4 regions of the Bacillus sp. URHA0034 genome follow, and region 1 is predicted to be linked to each of the others. Evidence: riboswitches for the same ligand, from Rfam matches in the RefSeq annotation. Region 1 holds a riboswitch; each other region holds the start of a gene.
What was found. Region 1 has a riboswitch for thiamine pyrophosphate ahead of thiM (hydroxyethylthiazole kinase). Riboswitches for the same ligand answer to the same signal wherever they lie in the genome.

Region 1 (5,963 bases):
TGTCTCGACCCACTAAGAGACACCTTCGTCCAGCCAACCGTAAAACTCGGCACCCACGTCTTTTTAACCTTTCTTACAGGGATAATGTTACGAAAGGTGACAGGCACCGTAAATGATATAAACAAGCCAAATAACTAACTAATGAATAAAAAAGAATGACCAACCTAATTTTCCGTTCCTTCTGAGACGGGGAGTGGTTGGCCATTCTTTTAAAATTTTGCTCCACTTGTCGTGGTACGATAAGGTTGAATTTCACTCAAGGTTTTTGACTTTTGACATGATATACTATAACAGTTTGTTTTCCGACAGACTTGCGCGAGAAATGTCTGTTTCTGCGCTTTCCCGAGGAATAAAACGCAGTAATCACTAGAATTCAACATACGGGGCCGTTGTTATATAATAGATTTACTGTACACTATGCTGAACGAGGGATGAACGATGAAAATTGTCATTATTTCCGATACCCATCTACCTAAACGTACCAAAGGACTTCCGGACAGATTAACTGCGGAATTAGCTGATACGGATTTAATTATTCATGCAGGCGATTGGCAAACAATCGATGTGTTTCATGAGCTTCAAACCTATGCAAAAGTCGAAGGGGTCTTCGGCAATGTCGACGATGATACCATCAAGGAACATTTCCCCGAAAAAAGAATTTTAGAGTTGGGCGGGTTTAAGATAGGTATTACCCATGGTCATGGCAAAGGGAAAACGACCGAAAAGCGTGCGATCCAAGTGTTTGCCGAGAATGAAGTCGATTGTATTATTTTTGGCCATTCTCATATCCCTGTGAAAAAAGTGGAAAATGGCATACTGCTTTTTAACCCTGGCTCCCCCACTGATAAACGTCGGCAGAAGCTGTTTTCCTTTGGCATTTTTGAGATTGGTGATACGATAGAAGCAGAGCATATCTTTTTTTCGAATAAAGGAGAAACAAATGAGTAAAACAGTTATCGTCTATACAACCAACGATTGTATTGAATGTACGATGGTCAAACGGGTCCTCACGGAAGAAGGGATTCCTTTTGAAGCGAGGGACATTTCGAAAAATCCTGCTTTCCAAAAAGAAGTGGAAAAATACGGCTTCCTGGGGGTCCCAGTCACCGTGCTCAATCAACGAGCCGTCAAGGGATTTACCAATGAGCTAAAGGAGATCATCGAATTAGCCAAGAGTTAGTCTAGTAGAAACAATTCCTTTACATTGAAGAATATAAGCGTTAATATGAGTGAGTAATTGAATAATAGAAGATCTACTAGGGGTGCCCTGTGAATCAGGCTGAGAGAAAACATTGTAGTTTTTAACCCTTTGGACCTGATCTGGGTAATACCAGCGTAGGAAAGTAGTCGAGTGAGATAGTTTTTGTTTCGCATTCAAAACTAACCGGGTCCATTTATTGGAGCTGGTTTTTTTATGTTAAAAATGAAAAGGGGAGAGTAAGTTGGAAAAAAGCTATGTGTATGAAACATTAAATAGAGTAAGAGAGGTTAGCCCGCTTGTACATAATATCACCAATGTGGTTGTGACAAATTTTACTGCGAACGGTTTGCTTGCCCTTGGTGCATCTCCAGTCATGGCCTATGCCAAGGAAGAAGTTGCTGATATGGCTAAGATTGCTAGTTCACTAGTGTTGAATATTGGTACGTTAAATGCCGAAAACGTTGACAGTATGATTATGGCTGGGAAATCAGCGAATGAGCACGGGGTTCCGGTTATTTTCGACCCGGTTGGTGCAGGGGCTACACCATACCGAACCGAGACTGCCCACAAAATAATGAATGAAGTCAAGGTTTCAGTGGTGCGCGGAAATGCAGCCGAGGTATCGAATGTGATCGGCGAAAAATGGGAAATCAAAGGTGTTGATGCAGGAGCAGGAAACGGAAACACCGTCGAGCTTGCGATCAAGGCTGCGCAAACAACGGGCAGTGTTGTGGTGATCACTGGTAAAGAGGATATCGTTTCAGACGGTGAAACAACTTATATTGTTTCCGGGGGCCATCCGATTTTAACAAAAGTAACGGGTACGGGCTGTCTATTAACCTCAGTAATTGGTGCCTTTACGGGAGTGGAAAAAGATGTACTGTGGGCAGCGGCAGCGGCTTTAGCCTATTACGGGATTGCTGCGGAAAAGGCGGCAAACAAAACTGCGGAAGCGGGACCTGGAAGTTTCCAAATTGAATTTTTAAATCAATTAGCACTTGTTTCGGAAGAAGATATTATTTCTAATGTTTCGATTAAAAAATTATAGCGGAGGTTTGTAGCATGAAAAGAGCATTAACAATCGCTGGTTCAGATAGCGGCGGCGGAGCTGGAATTCAAGCGGATTTGAAGACATTCCAAGAATTAGCGGTTTTTGGTATGTCGGCCATCACAGCGGTGACCGCGCAAAATACGTTAGGAGTCCATGGCGTTTATCCGATGTCGCCAGAAGCGGTAGTCCAACAGATTAAGGCAATCGGCGAAGATATCGGCACGAATGCTGTGAAAACGGGGATGCTGTTTAGCTCGGATATTATTGAAGCTGTTTCTGAGCAAGTACGGAAATATCAATGGGAGAACCTTGTGGTCGATCCTGTAATGATTGCCAAAGGCGGTGCTTCTTTATTGCAGCAGGAAGCGATTTTTGCCATGAAGACTTATTTGTTGCCGCTTGCCAAAGTGATTACCCCGAATATTCCAGAGGCAGAGGTACTAACTGGTATGACGATTAAAAGCGCAGATGATAAGAAGGAAGCTGCTTTGAAGTTGTGCGAACTAGGAGTTCAAACGGTTGTGATCAAAGGCGGCCATGATGAAGATGAGTCAGCGTCCACCGATTTACTTTATGATGGCAGCGAATTTTACACTTTTACCAATAAACGAATTCCGACGAAAAATACACACGGAACCGGGTGTACCTTTTCCGCAGCGTTAACGGCGGAACTGGCAAAAGGGGCATCTGTATATGATGCTGTGTTAACAGCAAAGGAGTTTATTCAGGCGGCCATTGAGGACGGCATCGATATCGGTCATGGGCATGGCCCGACGAACCATGGGGCGTTTCGGAAGAGAAGGGAGCTATACAATCGATGAAAAACCTGAGAGAGGCTTTAAAGGTTTATTTTATCATGGGCAGTCCTAACTGCCGCAAAGATCCAGCAGACGTATTAAAAGAAGCAATCGCTGGGGGCGTTACCCTTTTTCAATTTCGTGAAAAGGGGAAGAATGCATTAACAGGAACGGAAAAATACGAACTGGCAAGACAATTGCAGAGCATCTGTAAAGAAAATCAAATCCCCTTCATTGTCAATGATGACATTGAGTTAGCGATTGAACTGAATGCGGACGGTGTCCATATCGGACAAGAGGATGAGCCAGTAAAAGTCGTCCGTGCGAGAATAGGCGACAACAAAATCCTCGGAGTTTCCGTCCATACCCAAGAAGAAGCCGAGACGGCTCTCAAGGATGGTGCAGATTATTTCGGAATCGGCCCGATCTTCCCTACAAGCACAAAAGATGACGCTAAGCCGGTAAGAGGGACGGAATTAATCGAGATCTTACGAGAACAAGGCTGCACCATCCCAATCGTTGGAATCGGAGGCATCACCAGTGAAAATGCAGCGGAGGTCATCAATTCGGGGGCTGATGGAGTTTCGGTCATCACAGCGATCAGTCATGCAGACTCCCCATACGAAGCAGCCGAGGCGTTAATAAATAATGTTCAAATAACGGAGGGCTGATAACATGAATAAAACCTATAAGCTGACAGTTACCGCGATGATGATTGCCATCGGGACCATCACTAGTAACCTAGTAGCTATTCCGATTGGTTTTACAAAGGTATTTCCCATGCAGCATTTTTTAAACGTGTTATCTGCCGTTTTGTTAGGGCCGTATTACGCTGTTGCCCAGGCCTTTTGTGTATCACTAATCCGTAATCTAATGGGCACGGGTTCTATTTTTGCTTTTCCTGGCAGTATGGTCGGGGCTTTACTGGCATCGCTGTTATTTTTAAAAACCAAAAAGCTTTACCTGGCATTTGCCGGTGAAGTGATCGGAACCGGAATCCTTGGGGCTCTATTGTCCTATCCGATCGCTACACTGATTCTTGGGCAAAAAGCGACTCTTTTTGGATTTATTCCATTATTTATCTTCAGCTCATTTGCGGGAGCACTGCTTGGCTTTGTAGTTCTAGTGGTCTTTTTAAGAAAGAAAGTGTTAGTTATGGATGAAAATAAATCACCAGCTATTAAAAACTAACTCTATGGAGTGAGAAAAATGAACGAGGCAATACTTGAGAGAATAACAAGTGAGGTAGAGGCGAGAAAAGGGGAATTACTTGATCTGTTGACCGAGCTTGTTTCCTTCCCGACCGTCAGCCCTCCCGCCCGGAATACCAACAGTGTTCAAGAATTTATTAAAGGATATTTAGAAGCATTAGGCTTTACTACAGATAAGTGGGATGTGTACCCCGGGGACCCCAATGTAGTCGGAATTTTGCCGGGGGAATCTTCAAACCAGTTTAATAGCTTAATTGTAAATGGTCATGTGGACGTAGCCGAGGTTGGCGACACTAAAGAATGGAGTTCATCCCCATTTGAAGCCTACCTAAAGGATGCTCATATTTATGGCCGGGGCGTTGCCGATATGAAAGGCGGCATGGCGGCATCACTGTTTGCTATCAAACTATTAAATGAACTAGGAATCAGCCTGCAAGGAGATCTGCAATTCCAATCCGTTATTGGGGAAGAAGTCGGTGAAGCAGGAACCCAGGCCTGCGTTGAGCGGGGCTATCATGCAGACTATGCCGTTGTGGTTGATACAAGTGACTTACATATTCAAGGACAAGGCGGCGTCATTACTGTCTGGATTACGATTCAAAGCAAAGAAACGTATCATGATGGGATCCGCCGGAACATGATTCATGCGGGCGGCGGTGTTAAAGGGGCCAGTGCCATTGAGAAGATGATGAAGATTATCGCAGGTCTCCAGGACCTCGAACGCCACTGGGCAGTGACCAAAAGCTATGTAGGATTTCCGCCGGGCACTAATACAATCAATCCTGCGGTGATTGAGGGCGGCCGTCATGCGGCGTTTGTTGCCGATCGCTGTGCTTTATGGGTAACCGTTCATTTTTATCCTAATGAAGATTATGAACAAGTAATTAGGGAAATTGAACAGCATATCTTGGCGGTTGCCGCTGCTGATCCATGGCTTCGAGACAATCCTCCCGAATTTGTTTGGGGAGGAAAATCGATGATCGTCGATCGCGGTGAAATTTTTCCTTCATTAGAAATAGACGAAGAGCATCCTGGTACACAACTTTTAACAAACTCTTTTGAAAAAATCTTACACCAACAGCCGATGGTCGGAATGTCCACCACCGTAACCGATGCAGGCTGGCTGGGTCGTGCCGGGATTCCGACCGCCATCTTTGGACCTGGAAAGTTGGAGGATGCGCATGCCGTTAATGAAAAACTGGAAATACAGCAGCTGCTAGATTTTACAAAAGTATTAGCGATTTTTATCGCTGAGTGGTGTAACAGCAAGAAGGAGGAGAAACAGCATGAAATTTTCTCAGCGGCTTTTTCAAAAAGTAAGTGATATTTGGGAGAAAACCCATCAGCATCCCTTTGTTGTTGGGATGGGGAACGGGGACCTTCCGGTTGAATCCTTTATTCGTTACATGAAGCAAGACTATGTATTTTTAATCGATTATTCTAAACTGTTTGCTTTTGGAGCAGTAAAAGCAAGAGATTTGGAAACGATGGCAGCTTTCGCCAAACTCCTTAATGAGACATTGCACGGGGAAATGGACTTGCACCGACAATATGCTGAAAAGTTTGGGATTACCCATCAACAGCTAGAAGAGACGAAACCTGCCCCAATCAATTTAGCCTACACCCGATACATGTTAAATGTGGCGCAAAATGGTTCTCTTGAGGAATTAATCTCGGCATTATTGCCGTGTATGTGGAGCTAT
Region 2 (5,963 bases), 390 kb from region 1:
TACCGCTTGGTGTCACTTTTTTGTCAAATGTATTATCAATTTGGGTGGCACCAATAAAGATTTCACCATTGCGTTTTGGAACCAAGTAACAGCGTTTATCCGAAAAAATCGTTCTGTTTATAATCGGTATATCTGTCTTAACAGAAAAGCATTCACCCTTGACCGGATAGACTGATAGAGCCAGCCCTGTTTCATCCATTAGCTTTGAAGCCCATGCCCCGGTTGCAAGGACAACCTGGTTACAATCGATGTTTCCTAAAGTGGTTATAACCCCGTTTACTCGGTCATTTTCGTAGTTGAATGAAAGAACCTCTGTGTTTTCGAGAATGGTCGCCCCGAATTGTTCTGCGGCCTTTGCAAAAGCCTTCGATAATTTAGCTGGCTGGACATGGCCATCGTTAGGGATGAACATCCCGCCAGCAACGTTAGGGGAGAGGAAGGGTTCCAATTCTCGTATACTATGAGAATCAAGCCATTCTATTTCTGGATCCCAATGTCGTTGAAACGTAGCTTGTTGTTTGACTTCTGTGGCTTTTTCTTCTGTTTCGGCAATTTTAATCATGCCTTTACGAACAAACTCAATATCGATTCCGGTAATTTCAAATAACTCGTCTGAGAGGGAAGAAAACATTCCCTGGCTTTTTAAAGCTAATTGAAAAAAGGGACCATCATCTTCAATCTCCGCTTGTGCTGCCAGCATTCCGGCAGCGGCACTGGATGCTTCACAAGCCAAACGATTCTTCTCAATTAGAACCACCTTTTTCCCAAGCTTTGAAAGTTGATAGGCAATGGAACTTCCGTTTATTCCGCCGCCAATAATGGCAACATCAAATGAATTTTTCACCTTTTACCATCTCCATCTTTTAATGCATGTACATACGCTTTTACTGCGGTTAACGGATCGCTTGAATCTAAGACACCCGACATAACCGCAATACCTTTAGCACCAGCTTGAATGATTGGTTTTGTATTTTCAGGTGTGATCCCGCCAATAGCAATGACCGGAATAGCCAGTTTAGCTACTTTTGCTAATTCCTCGATACCTTTTGGTGTCTTACCTTGTTTAGAGTGGGAAGGGTACACGTGGCCGAACAGAACGTAATCAGCACCGTCCCTCAGAGCGTTTTCTCCATCCTGATAAGAGTGAATGGAACTACCTACCTTTAAGCTTGGAAACGCCTTTTTTACAATCGCTTGGTCCAAACTATGATAGGCTAATTGGACCCCTGCGACTCTTGCGGCAACAGCAACATCCACTCGGTCATTAATAATAATTTTTGAAAGGGGGATGTCTTTAGATAGCCATTCAACCGCTTGAAAAAGTTCCCGGGCTGTTTGTTGCTTTTCCCTTAAGTGGATCGACGTTACATAAGGGTGAATCTCAAGTAAAATCTCTCGTAACTGCTCGATTGGCATTTTAGCGTTCGAAATGATATGTAACTCTTTAACATTTGTTAAAATTCGCGTCACCTCTTTAGAAGATTCCGCTTATGAACAGGTGAAAAACAAAAAACCACTTTCCGATGTTTAGAAAGTGGTTTGATCATTTGAAAGAGAAAATTGCACATTCAAATATCCTGTTTTCCACTTCCCTACGCTGGTATAACCCAGATCAGGTTCATAGAGTCCCGAAGTAGTACTTCAATCTCAGCCCTTTAAAAAGGCACCTCTAGCGGATTTATTTTCCATATGAATTTGTAATAATTACCTGCATGTACAATACTATCACCATTGATTGAAATGTCAAATAATTTTATTTAGTAAGAACTGATCTTTTATTGTGACCATATAAGCTTTTTTTTCGAATTAGCGTATAATGAATATGTAGTGGCTCACCTTCACCCAATACCATGATAGCCACTGATACTGTACCCACGAACCAAGTAGGAATCAAGGATTGTTAAGGAATTGCTCAAATCATGATAAGATTCCGTTTATTTTACAGAAAATTAACAAGGAAATTTTTCATTTTTAACAAATTATATACGTATGTATTTATAAGGGGAAGGAGTGGAAAGAATGAAACATCAGAAAACTTTTTTTGTAATAGACGACCTGATTTTTGAAGTCGAGAAACCGGAAATAACCTTAAAGAAAATTAAAGTAACACAGGTGAAATTTGAAAATGAGGAGTATAAATTACTTAGAAAAAAGTTTGATGAAAATTTGTTTCATATTGAAAGAAAACCTGATGGTTGGTTTATAACAGAGAAAGATAAGCCTTTATAAGGAGTGAATAAGGCATGGAAGATACTTTACTGGATATCGATCCGTTACCTGCGGAGTTTTATGACCAGCCCACTCTCGAATTGGCAAGGGCATTACTTGGCTGCCTGCTTGTAAAAGAAACGAACGAAGGAATGACGGCAGGTTATATTGTCGAGACAGAGGCTTACATAGGGCCTGGAGACAGGGCTGCACACAGCCATCAAAACAGACGCACGAAAAGAACAGAAGTCATGTTCCAACGTTCGGGTCTTACCTATACGTATTTAATGCACACCCACTGCCTGTTCAATGTAGTTAGCGGTGGTGAAGAAAAACCTGAAGCGGTATTGGTCCGAGCCATTGAACCAGTGATTGGTATCGAGCTTATGAAAAAAAGAAGAGGAATCGAGGTCCTGACTAATCTGACAAACGGCCCCGGCAAATTGACAAAATCAATGGGCATTACAATCGATGACTATGGCCGCCTTCTCACTTCTTCTCCTTTATTTATTGCTAAGGGAATCTGTCCTGAAAGCATATCATCTGGAAAAAGGATTGGAATTAACAATTCTGGTGAAGCAAGGGACTATCCATGGCGTTTCTGGGTGACGAATAATAAATATGTTTCAAGACATCAAAAGACCTGATCCTTTCGTTGCGTCGATAAGGATTAGGTTTTTTTGTTCTAAAATGTATCCGTTTACATAAATTTCAATGTGAGCTTTTATTTCAAAGCGATGGATTATTTTAAACATATTAACGATAATCAGGCTAACGAAGCTAGTTAAGACAAATTTTAGATGCTTCTATGCTATCGAACAGGAGGTGATCATGATAAAACTGACTGTATACATTGTCGGTCCTGAACCGTTAGTCGATAAAATAAGTAAGATTGCCTCAGAATTTAATCAACTTAAAACAAAATCACTTATCTATGAAAAGGTAGAGGAATCAGCAAAATTAGTTCGGGAACACCACGAACCGAAGGATATTTATGTTTTTGCTGGTCCAACACCTTTTTTTATTTCAAAAGAGGCTATCCCCTTGGATGTAATCTCCTATTATATTCCTTTTGAAGGCTCGGATATCTATCGACTGTTATTAGAGGTGTTCGAGATTTACCATCATTACCCAATCATTAGTTATGATATTGTCGAGTCCCATTACTTAGAAGAAATTTATGAGGAAATAGGGATCTCTAGAATCCCCTATCGATTAATCACCTTGAACGAAGATACAGTGGATAGTGATGGATTAGCAAACTATCACTTGAACTTATGGAAAGAGGGAAAAGTTCAGGTGATTGCCACCACGCTAAATTCTGTCTATGAAAGATTAAAGTTCTTCCATGTACCGGTTTTTTTGATTAAACACACAAAGGCAAATATCCGAGATACATTACGCAAAGCGGTGCTAAGTGGGCAAAATCAAAAAAAAGCGGAAGCTCAAATTACGGTCCTCCAATTTAAGCTGATCCATGACGAAAAGGAACGAACTGAACGATTACAAAAGGAATGTAATTTTATAAAGGAAAGAATAGTAGAATTTGGAAACCTGCTATTTTCAAGTAGTAATTTATCGGATAGCGAGATCATTACACTTTACACAACACGTGGTGTTTTTGAAAAGGTAACGAAAAAACGGAGAGATTTCTACTTTCTAAAAGAATTAAACGACCTTTTTACCGTTACGGTTAATCTTGGGATTGGCTATGGAAATACGGTTGAAAATGCTGCTTATAATGCAAGGAATGCTCTTGAATTTTCAATCAGAGAAAAGAAGGGGAGCAGTTTTTTGATTGATGCAGACAAAAGGATTTATGGACCACTTGGAACGGTAGAAACAGTGAATTATCCCTTACAAAAATCAAACGATAATCAGCAAAATTCATTAACACTTCGTAAATTTTATGCATGGTTGTCAATGATGCAAAAAAATGTTGTGACCACAAGGGAATTAAGTATTGGGATGAATACAAGTGAACGCCACGCAGCAAGAATTTTAAAAAGTTTATGTGAAAAGAAGATTGCAAAAATCATTGGGAAAGAATCCTTACATCAAAAAGGGCGGCCACGGATTGTTTACGAAATTGAATTTACAGAATTAGCAAAACTAGTGAATGAAGAAGCAAAGCCAAATCTTGATCCATACTTGTTAACACCCTAACCCTTTACAGGGATGTTCTCAAGGAGTGGCGTCATAATTGTAGTCGTTTACCTAAATAATTGTGTTAGATTTCCTTACCAGATAATGGAATGTCATTCTTATAAGGAAGATAATCAATTTAGAGCGGAAATTAAAGACATATAAAAGACATAAGGTTAAAGCTTAGCAATTAGGAGGAGATTTCACATTAAGACAGTAGGGTAAAAAAAGTCTTTTCACACAGCTAAAAAGAGATGAAAGGGGCAGAAATAAGATGATGGAAAAACAAAAAATTTTAATCAGCGCCGAAAGATTACAGTCCACGCTTGAGCAATTTGCCAATTTCGGCCGAACCGAAAACAATGGTGTCACTCGTTTAGCCCTATCCGAAGAGGATCGTTTAGCGAGAGATTATTTTATTTCATGCTGTAAAAAGTTAGGGATGTCGGTTGAAATTGATGATATGGGGAATATCTATGCGACATTAGCAGGGATTGAAGACAAGCCGCCGCTTGTGATCGGCTCGCATTTAGATTCAGTCAAAAAAGGCGGACGGTTTGATGGCGTATTAGGGGTAGTCGCTGGTTTAGAAGTCGCGCGTGCTTTAGTTGAAAATAAGGTTAAGCCCCGGATTCCTCTTGTCATTGCCGATATCACAAACGAAGAAGGAGCCAGATTTGAACCATCGATGATGGCATCTGGAGTATTGTCAGGCAAATTTGATAAAGCGACAATGCTAAAGAAAAAGGATGTCTATGGTATCACGTTTGAAGACGCCTTACAGTCGATTGGCTACGTTGGTAAGGAGGAATCCCGTTTAATCAAAGCTGCGGCCTTTTTAGAATTACATATTGAACAAGGACCGATTCTTGAACGGGAATCTTTATCAATCGGGGTAGTAGAATGCGTGCTGGGAATGGTTTGTTATGAAATCGCGATAACAGGGGAATCGGACCATGCGGGAACCACTCCCATGGACATGAGAAAGGATGCTCTCTTTGCGGCTAATAACTTAATCAGCGAAGCCCGCCAAAAGCTTAGTGCTCTAGATAAGGATTTAGTTTTCACGATAGGACGTATGAATGTCCTTCCAAACATTCATACCGTTATCCCAAATAAAGTAGTTTTTTCACTTGAGGCTAGACACAAAGATCCAGCGGTAATCAAGCGAGTGGAAGAGATTATCTTTGGTCTTACACAATCCTCGGGAAATGAGGGCTGTGATATTCGAACCGAGAAATTATGGGATCGTTCTACAGTATTATTTGATGATGATATATGCGATTTATTAGAGATTTCTACTAAGTCATTAAACTACTCGTATAAAAGAATGGATAGCGGCGCCGGTCATGACGCTCAATTTCTAGCAAGTTATATTCCAACGGCGATGATCTTTGTTCCAAGTATCAATGGAAAGAGTCATTGTGAAGAGGAGCTTACTACTTGGGAGGACTGCGCAAAGGGAGTAAACGTCCTGTTAGAAACGGTTCTTTCTTTTTAGAATTTATTATTTAATAAAGGGGGTTTTGGCCATTGGGTGTTATTAATCATTCAAAAATCTCATCTGAAGATTTAAGCCTGAATTTTCAAGAAATAGTCCCTGGATTAAC
Region 3 (5,963 bases), 5.8 Mb from region 1:
GAAAAGCATTTGGTGGGAGTTTACGATACTGAACAAGAGGTTATTCAGGCAGTGGAAGATTTAAAACGACAGGGTTATGCTTCCGAAGATATTTCAGTTATCGGCAAAAACAAAGACGTTGTAAAAGACATTAATGATACTACTGGTACGACAACTGAAAAAAGCACTCTTACTGGAGCTGCGACAGGCGGTGCACTTGGTGGGTTAGTAGGACTCCTTGTTGGGGTTGGTGCCCTCGCTATACCAGGAATCGGACCTATTATAGCGGCTGGACCATTAGCTGCTTCCTTAACTGGGGCGGCTGCCGGAGCAGGAGTAGGAGGTTTGGCAGGAGTTTTAATTGGATTAGGAATTCCTGAAGAAGAGGCTGACCATTACGAAGGTTATGTAAAAGAAGGTAAATTCCTTGTTGTGGCGGAACGCCGACAAAACCGTTTAAGGGAAGGACAACGAGTTGATACCAGTGTTAACCAAAACGATACTGACGTAACCACTAGATCAAATGATCCATACAATACTCCGGTCACTTCTTTGAATCAAATATGAGCTTAGACATCAACAGAGAATTATTAATGATTGATACTGAAAAGGGTACTGTCTTCAAGTGGAGACTGTACCTTTTTTCGTCTTTTATTTTTTTCTATACTGACGCTAAAATGATAATAGATTTTTTTATTGAAATAGCGATTTTAATCTAATAATGAACCCTTATGGCGTGTTTATATTTAATTCAGTAAATTACCATGAATTAGGAATACAGAAAAAGTAATTAACCCTGTATATGAGATGAATACTAGTAGTAATGAATGAGCTTAATCTTATGACTGGTCGAAAAGAAATAATTGAATTATAATAACAACTTTGAAAGTATACGAAGATGGAGGGAAAACGAATGAAATTTCCTAATGATGGTGATGGAGAGGCTTTACAAAGTCTTTATAAAGATGGAATAAATTTTAAAAAACAACAAACAGTCGAATTTTTTGTGGCTGTGCCTGATCAAACAACAGGTGAAAAATTATCGAATGTACTAAAAGGAGAAGGGTTCAATTGTTTTTTAGATCAAGACGATGAAACGGACGAGTGGGCATGTTGTTGCTCAAAAAGAATGCTTTTGAATTATAATGAATTAATCAACATACAGAAGAAACTAGATGACTTAAGTAAACCATATGGTGGTTATTCTGACGGCTGGGGCATTTTTGTCGACTAAAAGGATGGAGTTAAATGGTATTGTTATATTTATAAGGTAAGTCTAAGAAAAAATGTATACTTAACTAAACTAAACAACAAAGTGCCAAGTTTTATCCGGAAAAATGGATCTTGTTTGGCATTGTGTTGTTTGAACTCCAAACTCTATTTCTCAACAGAGCTTGCTCAATATTTTTTTGTCTGGGATTAAAAAGGTTATTTTATAGTTTCTTCACAGATCTAGTAATTTTAGTATCAAAATACATAAATTTTTGCATATATATTGTACGATTGAAAATTTGTATAAGTAAAAGTTTTATTATTGCCAATAAAGAAGCAACTGTTTTTCAAATATTAGGATTCTCTTATATAGGGGTCCTATTTTTTCTAGAAGCCATTTGCCGTAATCATTGATTCAACCAATCCCACTCCATCATTTCGCCATTATAATTAAAACGAATCGGTTTATCTTGAATGATTCCTGTTTCTCGCATTTCATAGAGCCTCTCATTATAATACTGATAATACTTTTCCTTTAAGATTCAAGCCGTGCCGCATATGGTACGGGGGGTTCATCAATCGATGGCCACAACCATGTGCAGCAGCTTTTCGCACCAATTGATGTATATGCGGACGAAGCGGTGTTTCAGGAAGAACTGGGAAAATTAGAGAAACGGGTGGAGCTTGCACTGGCACTACGTTTTCGTTTAATTGCAAATGTTCTTGCACCATATGGGATTCGGTTGGGGTTGGAATTTGTCGGCCCTCATCATTTACGCAATAAAGCCTATCCGTTTGTGTACACGTTGAAGGATACATTAGAGTACATAGACGGCATTGGTGCATCGAATATCGGTTTGTTGCTCGATAGTTATCATTGGTATACAACGGAAGGAACGATTGATGACCTTCTTTCGTTGTCACCAAAGCAAATCGTGTATGTCCATGTGAACGACACTGATCAAGCTCCTAGCGATGCACACGACGGAGAACGCCTTCTGCCTGGTGAAGGTGTGATATACCTTACAGGATTCTTCCGAGCGTTGGACAACATTCATTATACAGGACCAGGTTCTATTGAAGTGTTGCACAAAGAGCCATTCTTGGAAGAGGATGACCAGATTCCCAAGAAAGCTTTTGAGGGAGTTCAGGGATTTTTACAAAAGATAAAATCTGAGAAAAAATTTTCTGTAAAAGAGTAATTTTTATTAAGACTTGTTCAAAATCAGAAAAGTTGATAATATTTTTAAAGACTGAAAAGGCTGGTTGGAGAAGACATTGTTCTTCTCCTATTTTTTATTGGCGGAAGTAACCATTACGGGTGAAGCGGGACATGCAGGAACGACAGGGATGAACGAGAGAAAGAGAGCGTTAACACCTGCCGAAGAATGTATTCTAGCGATTGAGAAAATTGCACAGGACAGTAGTGGAAATGTGGCGACAGTAGGGAAATTGGAAGTAAAACCTGGAAGCAGTAATGTCATTCCCGGGAAAGTGGATTTTACACTTGATGTTCGTGATATAGATAATGAGCGGCGTGAAACTACATTTGCTAAAATCTATGATTCTATCCAGGCCATTGCGGCAAACCAAGGTTTTGGTGTGAATTAGGAAGGTTCAATCCCTCTCATCTGTGAAGAGTTCACCAATCGTGACGAAAGCAGTAAAGGATTCTCTGCAAGAATTACCGTATCCTGCTTATGAATTACCAAGCGGCCCTGCCCATGATGCGATGGGATGGGAGAACTCACAGATATTGGAATGATTTTTGTAAGGAGCAAGAGTGGTATCAGTCATCATCCCGATGAGTGGAGTTCTTTTGAAGATGTTGCTCGTGGGTGCGAGGTACTATTCAGGAAAACGCTAAAACTACTATAAAAGGTAAAACGATAAATAAAGAGAAGACGTGAACCTTTACTTTCATATATTTACGAGTTATTATAAATTGAATATCATAAATATGCATTACTACTAGGGGTGCCCCATTTATGGGCTGAGAGAAAAACACCTGTTTTTTAACCCTTTGGACCTGATCTGGATGATACCAGCGTAGGAAAGTAGCTAAGTGGAAGTCTATTTTTTTCATAAGCTGCAAAAGCCAGGTCCATTACAGGATCTGGCTTTTTCCTATTAAAACAGCATCATTACAGGGAGCAATAAAACTTAAATAGATAAATAGAGAAGGAGATTACATCATGGAAGAGATCAACGAAGGTCAAAGTATGAGCTACAAAGAAATGCCTATTGGGTTGGAGGAGAAACTCCCTCCATTTAAAACCTTTTTATATGCTCTGCAGCATGTTGGTGTATCCAATGTGTGGCTTGATCCAATATTTGTCGCGGCGATGATTGGGTTACCTCTATCACAATCAGCCAATATCGTTAATGCCATATTTATTACAGCCGGTATTGTGACATTGACACAAGCTGCCAAATTAGTAAGATTGCCAATTATTCAAGGGCCATCTGCCGCATTTGATTCTATTATGATAGCTGCTGGCAAGGCGAACGGCTTGGCAGCTGCAAGCGGTGGTATTTTCCTTAGTTCCATTATCGTTTTTCTGCTATCTATTACCGGGATTATTGGACGTTTGAAAGGATTATTTACACCCGTTATTTCTGGCACCGTCATCTTTCTGGTTGGAATATCATTATCTGGGTTTACCTTATACGAATTTTTAGGAGGGTCCCCAGGTGATGAGTCGTTTGCCAGCCCATCGACTCTATTATTATCGATTTCAACTTCGATTATTGTTGTATTATTATCTCTTTTTGGCAAAGGCATTTGGAAATCCTATTCATTCTTAATTGCTCTCGTTATTGGTGATGTCCTTGCTATGATTCTAGGAAAAACAAATTTTTCGATGATAGACAGTAAACCGTGGTTCGGAATTCCGCACCTGCTTCCATACGGAAATTTAGCTTTTCATTGGGACACTTTTCTTACCTTTTTTGTGGCGTATATCGTAGCGATCATCGAAGCAATGGGTGTATATCAAGCATCGGGAGCGATGCTACATACGGAAATAGATTCAAAACGGATTCGCAATGGCTTTGCAGGCGAATCAGCCGGGTCATTCCTCTCTTCACTTATTGGCGGTTTCCCGACTACAGCTTATGCACAAAATGTCGGGCTGCTTAGGTTGACAGGAGTCGGATCTAGATATCCAGTTATGGTGGCTGGTGCGATTTTCTTGTTGTTCGGTTTTTTTCCTAAGGTTGGTGCTCTGCTTGCATTAACACCTGATGCAGTGGTTGGGGGTATCTTTTTACCTGCGGCAGCGACGCTTGTATCGACAGGTTTTTCTATTTTAGCAAAAGCGGAGCATTCAGAAAAAAACTATTTAATTATGGGGCTTTCCATTCTGCTTGCGATTTCATTGCCTAACTATGCCACGAATCTGAAAGGAATCCTGGGTACATTCCTTTCTAACAGTATTTTAATCGGAGCATTTTCAAGCGTACTGCTTCAGTTATTACTCATAAACATACCCAATAAACTGAAAAGAGGGGCTCAAAAATGAGAGAAGACTCTAAAATTCTAACCGAACAAATTCTTGAATTTATAATAAGTTGTGAAGAAGGAAGATTTACTAATCCTGATGAACAGGAAAATTCCTATAATGAGCTGGCGCTAAAATTGTTTCGTTACCAGTTCAAGCATAATCTTGCTTATAAGAAATTTTGTCAGGCGAAAAAAAGGACACCTCTAACCGTCAAACATTGGAATCAGATTCCTCCCATGCCCATTCAGGGATATAAAGAATTGAAATTATCCTGTGAGCCAATAGAAGAAGTGGAACACGTTTTTATGACTTCGGGTACTACAAACCCGGAGGCAAAGGGAAAAAATTATCACCCGGATCTTGCGGTGTGGGATGCATCCATGAAGGGCCCGTTTAAGGATTTTGTCCTGCCTGATCGCGAGAATATGACCATCTTTGTTCTGTCACCTGCAGAAGATCTGAATCAAAATTCTTCTTTATCCAGATATTTAACCAATGCCGTTTCCTTTTTCGGTACTGAAAATAGCAAATTCTTCTTCACTGAAAAGGGACTAGATATAGAAGGGCTGATCAGCGAGTTAAGAAGGTGTGAAAAACAAAAAGAGCCTGTGCTGTTAATAGGCGCCACCTTTGCCTATGTCCATATACTTGATTATCTGAAAGAAAAACAACTTCAGTTCAATCTGGCAAATGATAGCCGAATTTTTGATACCGGGGGCTTTAAGGGACAATCCCGTGAAGTGGAAATGGAGAATTTATACGCTGATTTCCATGATTTTTTTCAGGTGGAACGTAATTATTGCATCAATATGTATGGAATGACAGAGTTGAGTTCGCAAATCTATGATCAAACCATACGTAGCACTTATCTAAATACTTTAGGAATCTTTGATAAAAAAGGTCCGTCATGGGTAAAGACCGTTATACTTAACACTGAAACATTAGAGCCGGTTAAGGATGGGGAGAAAGGCGTCATTGCTCACTATGATCTTGCCAACTGGAATTCCTGCCTGGCGATTTTAACAGAAGATATGGGGTATAAAACGGAGCATGGATTTGTGCTCGTCGGAAGAATTAAGGGATCCGAGGCAAGAGGATGTTCCATTGCGGTGGACCAGCTGATGCAGGTAAATTCAGGTGGTGCCAGCCAAAATGAATAATATCGAGGAACTAAATGTTTTCTGTGTACCGGACTCCATTGAATTCACCCAATTTCAGTCAAAAACAGTTATCACAAGAGATAGGACGTATATATTAAAATTCCCT
Region 4 (5,963 bases), 1.4 Mb from region 1:
GCAGGATTTCAGATTTTGAATACTTCCGTTCAACTGCAATTGCTAAAAAAACCTCTTGCATCTTTCTTTTAAAGGTCTTTTCAGACGTAAGAATGGTATTTTTCGTTAATTGCTGTGTAATCGTACTTCCTCCTTCAACCATCCCTCCTGCCCTCAAGTCTCGAAAGAGTGCACGTGCAGTTCCGATTAAATCAACCCCATTATGTTTGTAAAATCGACGATCTTCAATCGCTATAATGGCATTTTTTAAGGAAGCAGGGACTACTTTAATGGGAACCCCCTCATTCTTATTAGCAGACACTTTGCTAGCCATTTTTCCATTAACATCATAAAAAATCGTTGGCTGTGGCAACTCATTCTTTAACCCTGAAATATCTGCATCCTTTGTAAAATAGGAAAGAAAGCCGACAAAGGATAGTATTAAAATCAGTATCAATAAAACAATCACTTGAAACAAATGCCTCTTTTTCAGCTGTTTATAGAGCCCGATTACTTTATTAGTAAATACCACTATGATGACATCCTTTAGCTGTAATCTCTTTTAAAGGTATACTTTCCGGTTATTTATTAGGACTTATAACATCTTTATCAAAAAAAGATGGGCCGAGACCACATCTTTTCGTAATTCTATTATTCACTTTTTACCAGTTCTTTAAAGCGTTGTTTGGAAAGCTTTTCATCGAAGCTTGAAAAGATACGATAGTTTTGATCATCTAGTATCCGAAAATGCTTACTTAAAATATTTTGTTGGAGAATAAAGCTGTTTTTTTGTGAAATTACCCTCCACCAAACTCGGCCTCCAAGCGTTTTTGTTTTCCGAAGATCAATTCCGTTTAGGGCAACTGTTTCTAATACCTCAAGGGGTTCATTTCCAAATAAAAATTGGACCGTCTCCGTTTCTCGGAAAAGGGCACAAATTGCAACAACCGTCGACCAGCCAGCTAAAACCCTCCCCTTTTCAATTTGAACAAGAGTTTTCTTCGAGACACCAATAATATCAGCCATCTTATCCTGTGTATAACCGGCTTCTGCCCTAATTAGACGAAGCTTCTCAGAAACCTGCATAATAATTTCATCCCTGGTCACAGTAAGCCCTTCCTTCAATTTCTTCTAGTGTAATTTTACACAAGATTATTAGAGTATTCAAATTTCAAATTTTATAATTTCCATAACAATAAAAAACTGCTATAAATCACTATAGCAGTTTTAAAATACTTTTATTTTATTTGTGGTGGAATACTGCACTGACTTGAACAAGAACTTTTCAAATCACAGGCGGCGCATTTTCCCTTCTTGGATTTATTTATAAACTTTACTAAAGCCCAGGCTGCATACCCAAAAATAGCCACGCCGATTATGATACTAGCAATCATTCGTTCCACCCCTTCCAGATTTTACATCCAACCAAACAATTTTCCGCCTTGATATATGACCAAGGATAATACATAGGCAATCACAAACGCATATATCATGGCAAAAGCCGTCCATTTTTTAGAACCTGTTTCCTTATAAATCGTTGCCGTCGTTGCTAGACAAGGAATATACAATAGGATAAAGACCATGAAACTATAGGCTGCAAGCGGTGTATAGTAATGAGCCAATAACCCTTGCAGGCTTGCATCATTTGGCACAAAGTAAATAATATTCATCGTTGAAATAATCGCTTCTTTTGCCAGGAAGCCCGTTATTAAGGAAGCAGCTGCCTGCCAGGTGCCAAAGCCAATCGGATCAAAAATAGGTGCGATTATATTACCAATGGCAGCTAAGTAGCTATGATCCATATCCACCTTTAAACCATCAGGACCAGCATAGGATAACAGCCAGATAAAGACCGAACCGGCAAAAATAAATGTTCCAGCCTTTCTAACAAATCCTTTCCCTTTATCCCAAGTACTTCTCCATAATGATTGAAACTGTGGAAGTCTGTACGGAGGTAGTTCAATTACAAATAAAGATGTTTCTAATTTTAGTAGAGTTTTAGAAAAGATTTTCGCTAACGTTAATGCTACCACAATTCCCAACACGTATAGGCTAAGGACGACGAATGCCTTATGCCCTGCAAAAAAAGCCCCTACAAATAAGGCGTATACCGGTAATCTTGCTGAACATGACATTAGTGGTGTTAAAAGGATAGTTAATAGTCTCTCCCTAGGTGTTTCTATTGTTCTAGCAGCCATAATCCCAGGTACATTACAGCCAAAGCCGATCATCATCGGGATAAACGCTTTGCCATTTAATCCTACCGATTCCATTATGCGGTCCATTACAAGGGCAACACGTGCCATGTAACCTGAGTCTTCTAATAAGGAAATAAACAAGAAAAGTATAAAAATTTGCGGTACAAACACTAGTACGCCGCCAACACCTGCTACTAATCCTTCAATAATTAAGGCGTGAATAAAATCTGAGGCATGAATCGCACTCAAGACTGCCTCAAAGCCTGTAGTAACTGGTCCAGTTAGAAAGGCATCAAGTATATCAGAAAGTGGTGTTCCCAGCCAATCAAATGTCAGCATAAACATGAAATACATTAGCAAAAGAAAAATAGGCATCCCTAGAAAGCGATTTGTTACTATGCTATCAATTTTTTCAGAAAGTGGTAAACCTGAGTGACTTTTGCTTGCTGCATCCGCAACGATTTTTTCAATCACTTCTCTTCGTTTTAAATAAATATAATTGGCAAGTGACTTTTTATCCAACTGTGCTTGCAGCTTGTTTTCCAAGTTGTTTACAATATCGTTTATCCTTTGAGGATTGGCAATACTGTTAACATAATTTCGAACGTATTGATTCCCCTCAAAATATTGAATGGCTAGAAAACGTGTAGAGTGGCTGGTCTTACCCGTTATTTCTCCGGTAATGGCAGAAATTCCCTCCTCGACTTCTTTACCATAATAGACAAGATGTTTATTCACAGGCTGAATTGATTTTGTAGAGATTACATCAACAAGCTTGTCACAACCTTTTCCGCTTCGGGCCACTACAGGCACAACTGGAACGCCAAGTCCCTCAGCAAGCTTAGAGGCATCAATATGAATACCCCGTTTATTAGCAACATCAATCATATTTAAACCTATAAGTGCAGGCTTCTCAAACTCGAGCAATTGCAACGTTAAATGTAAATTACGTTCTAATTGGGATGCATCTAATATATTTAATAATCGGTCAACGGATTCATTCAAAAAGAAAGAGGTAACAACCCCCTCATCCTTTGATAAAGGGTTAAGAGTATATACTCCAGGTAAATCTATTAATTGTCCAATATTATTCTTGAAAACGCCGACTTTCTTTTCAACTGTTACACCGCTCCAGTTACCAACATACTCATAGGAACCTGTTAAATTATTAAATAATGAGGTTTTTCCAGTATTCGGGTTTCCAATTAGAGCGATTTCCATTATATTCTCTCCACTTCAATCTGAACTGCTTCTTTCCGGCGCAGTCCAACACACTGGCCGCATGATTCTATCATAATCGGTCCGCCAAATGGCATCACACATTTTACACAGACTTCAGATCCTTCAGTTATTCCTAAATCGAGTAAGCGTCTTTGAACGAGGTGACCAACATGAGAAAGATCAATTATTTTCCCTTTATCTCCTGCTTTTAAAGCTCCAAACATGTATATCACCCTATCTAAGTTAATTGAGAATGATTATCTTTCTAAATGTATTTTAACACTTTTTTGAGTTAATAAGCATAATAAATTTGACAAAAGTTCGAAAAAAAATCTTAAAATGCAAAAAAAAAGGAAAAGATAATCCTTTCCTTTTCTTCGTTCTTATAGACTTTTTTGCAGAACCATCTTCTTTGGTAGTGCACTAATTAACAAAACGGTGATGATTGCACTTATGATGAAATTCGGCAGCATATAAGTTCCATTATAAAGTAATGAGTAGATAGCTACCGGCTGGCCTTTAGGAGCATACTCTCCGAAAAAGGCAATTCCGGAAATCACATGGCAAATATATCTTAGCGCACTTCCCAAAAATGCCCCAGTTATTACGTACGTCATCCATTTTCCTTTGTTCTGTTCATTCAGTGCTTTTTTGATCGCTGAAGCAAAAATCCCTGAGGCTCCAACTACTGTGAAAGCAATAAAATAATCAATAATTCCTTGAACAATCGTATAAACTTGTGAAAATCCCATAATAAACTGAAGTAACCCTAATAAAAAGCCTGTTAAAAGTCCGCCTTTAATCCCCCAGCGATAGGCAATCAGAAATATTGGTACCATCGCAATGGATATGGAACCACCCTGCGGCCAAATTTTTAAAGAAACAATCCCCGCTACGAAATCTAATAAATAAGCAAGCGCAGTAAATACAGCAACCTCTGCGATAAATAATGTATTACTTCTCGTTTGATACACCAACTTCTCCCCCTTTATCTAATTGGAACCTCTTGATCTCTTCCCATAGACTATATGGCACCCGTAAATAGAAGAAAAAAAGCAATCCAGACAAGGAATGTCTGAATTGCTTTTGTATTTAGCAAACCACATCCCTACGCTAGTGTTAACTAACAGGTTCATAGGGTCAGAACTTGGTCGTTCACTCTCAGCCGCATAAAAAGCAGCTCCCCCTGTGGAAGTATTCAATTGTTATCCATAAAAAATATACTACTCTTCCTCTAATTAAACAAGATTTTTATTTTAGGGAATGTTATCAATTTCCTTCTAAATGATTAATAATTAACAACATTTTACTAGGTAAAAAATTTTTCTACAATTTTATAAAGGATTTTTACAATCATCAGCGAATTATCATGGTAATCAGTTGGTTAAAACCAATAGGGGGAAACAACATGTCTACGGGAGAACAAACGGATTTAGTCGCCTTTTTTGCGCATAACAAACAGCAATTAGTACAAGAATGGGAAGAAACAATAATGATTTACCAGGGTGATCCCTTTAAAGGTAAAATTCGTGAAAATGCCGAAGCCCTATTAGATGTCATTCTTACCATGCATACCTTATCAAAGGAAGAATTATTAAATGTTATTGAAAAGATTGCCATTGATATTTCAAAGGAACGAGTTTTGGCAGACATTAACATTGGTGATTTTGTTTACAATGTCAATACCGGCCGGACCGTTTTATATAGCTATTTAAGTAAAACAGGACTCACATGGTCCGACCTGCAGAAATCGATTAATGATATTAATTTCTGTTTTGATAAATTTTTATATTTTGCCGTATCCCATTATTCGGAAGCAAAAAATAAAATTATTGAAGAAAAGACGATGTTTATTGATTCAACCCACCAAGATCGCTTAACACTACTCGGCCAAATGACCTCAAGCTTTATTCATGAATTTAGAAACCCGCTTACATCAGTACAAGGATTTATACAATTACTAAAAGCTGATTATCCAAATATGCGATATTTAGATATTATTTCAAGCGAATTAGATCAGCTTAATTTTCGGATCTCACAGTTTTTGCTGCTTTCAAAAAAAGAGCTGATTGGCAAGGAAAAGGTTTACTTCAAATTAAATAACTTAATAGATGAGGTTTTAAATTTCCTCTACCCGAGCATTTTAGATGGTAAAGTTAAGATTCAAAATCATTTGACCGGTGATTTCACCTTGATTGGCTATGCAGATGAAATAAGACAAGTTTTTATCAATATCATTTTCAATGCGATTGATGTTTTGAATCATCATGAGGTAACCAATCCAACCATTGAGATCATAAGTTCATTAGAAGACAATACAACGATTAAAATAAGTATCTCAAATAATGGACCTGTCATTCCTTCCGAATTGCATAAAACCATTTTTGAACCTTTTTTCACTACAAAAAAATTAGGAACAGGCCTGGGGCTCTTTGTCTGTAAAGAAATAATTGAAAAACATAAAGGAAAATTAACCTGTGACTCTTCACAGGATAAAACCACCTTTTCCATTTTCTTACCAGTAGCATTAGACCAATTAGACGACCAAGAAATTACTCTATAGTA

Region 2: it holds a riboswitch for thiamine pyrophosphate, as region 1 does, so the genes downstream of both, ACZ9EE_RS05675 (thiamine phosphate synthase) here and thiM (hydroxyethylthiazole kinase) in region 1, are expected to answer to the same signal.
Region 3: it holds a riboswitch for thiamine pyrophosphate, as region 1 does, so the genes downstream of both, ACZ9EE_RS31905 (solute carrier family 23 protein) here and thiM (hydroxyethylthiazole kinase) in region 1, are expected to answer to the same signal.
Region 4: it holds a riboswitch for thiamine pyrophosphate, as region 1 does, so the genes downstream of both, thiT (energy-coupled thiamine transporter ThiT) here and thiM (hydroxyethylthiazole kinase) in region 1, are expected to answer to the same signal.

The regions. Positions count from the first base shown of each region.
Region 1 covers NZ_JBWCDK010000002.1:329,423-335,385, reverse strand. The annotation lists partial or broken gene ACZ9EE_RS03965 (agmatinase family protein) at 1-138, shown strand, start outside; gene ACZ9EE_RS03960 (metallophosphoesterase family protein) at 439-948, shown strand; gene ACZ9EE_RS03955 (glutaredoxin family protein) at 941-1,180, shown strand; TPP riboswitch at 1,249-1,359, shown strand; gene thiM (hydroxyethylthiazole kinase) at 1,443-2,249, shown strand; gene thiD (bifunctional hydroxymethylpyrimidine kinase/phosphomethylpyrimidine kinase) at 2,264-3,073, shown strand; gene thiE (thiamine phosphate synthase) at 3,070-3,720, shown strand; gene thiW (energy coupling factor transporter S component ThiW) at 3,725-4,240, shown strand; gene ACZ9EE_RS03930 (acetylornithine deacetylase) at 4,259-5,584, shown strand; gene tenA (thiaminase II) at 5,547-5,963, shown strand, end outside.
Region 2 covers NZ_JBWCDK010000002.1:714,497-720,459, reverse strand. The annotation lists gene thiO (glycine oxidase ThiO) at 1-844, opposite strand, end outside; gene ACZ9EE_RS05675 (thiamine phosphate synthase) at 841-1,470, opposite strand; TPP riboswitch at 1,573-1,681, opposite strand; gene ACZ9EE_RS05670 (hypothetical protein) at 2,020-2,229, shown strand; gene ACZ9EE_RS05665 (DNA-3-methyladenine glycosylase) at 2,244-2,855, shown strand; gene ACZ9EE_RS05660 (hypothetical protein) at 3,040-4,374, shown strand; gene ACZ9EE_RS05655 (allantoate amidohydrolase) at 4,631-5,854, shown strand; gene ACZ9EE_RS05650 (NAD(P)-dependent oxidoreductase) at 5,887-5,963, shown strand, end outside.
Region 3 covers NZ_JBWCDK010000002.1:6,140,795-6,146,757, reverse strand. The annotation lists gene ACZ9EE_RS31925 (general stress protein) at 1-546, shown strand, start outside; gene ACZ9EE_RS31920 (ribonuclease E inhibitor RraB) at 893-1,213, shown strand; gene ACZ9EE_RS31915 (sugar phosphate isomerase/epimerase family protein) at 1,788-2,393, shown strand; gene ACZ9EE_RS31910 (peptidase dimerization domain-containing protein) at 2,458-2,802, shown strand; TPP riboswitch at 3,155-3,264, shown strand; gene ACZ9EE_RS31905 (solute carrier family 23 protein) at 3,387-4,715, shown strand; gene ACZ9EE_RS31900 (LuxE/PaaK family acyltransferase) at 4,712-5,857, shown strand; gene ACZ9EE_RS31895 (acyl-CoA reductase) at 5,850-5,963, shown strand, end outside.
Region 4 covers NZ_JBWCDK010000002.1:1,736,906-1,742,868, forward strand. The annotation lists gene ACZ9EE_RS10315 (transglycosylase domain-containing protein) at 1-511, opposite strand, end outside; gene ACZ9EE_RS10320 (helix-turn-helix transcriptional regulator) at 631-1,086, opposite strand; gene ACZ9EE_RS10325 (FeoB-associated Cys-rich membrane protein) at 1,218-1,373, opposite strand; gene feoB (ferrous iron transport protein B) at 1,395-3,398, opposite strand; gene ACZ9EE_RS10335 (FeoA family protein) at 3,398-3,622, opposite strand; gene thiT (energy-coupled thiamine transporter ThiT) at 3,782-4,372, opposite strand; TPP riboswitch at 4,487-4,595, opposite strand; gene ACZ9EE_RS10345 (histidine kinase N-terminal domain-containing protein) at 4,807-5,961, shown strand.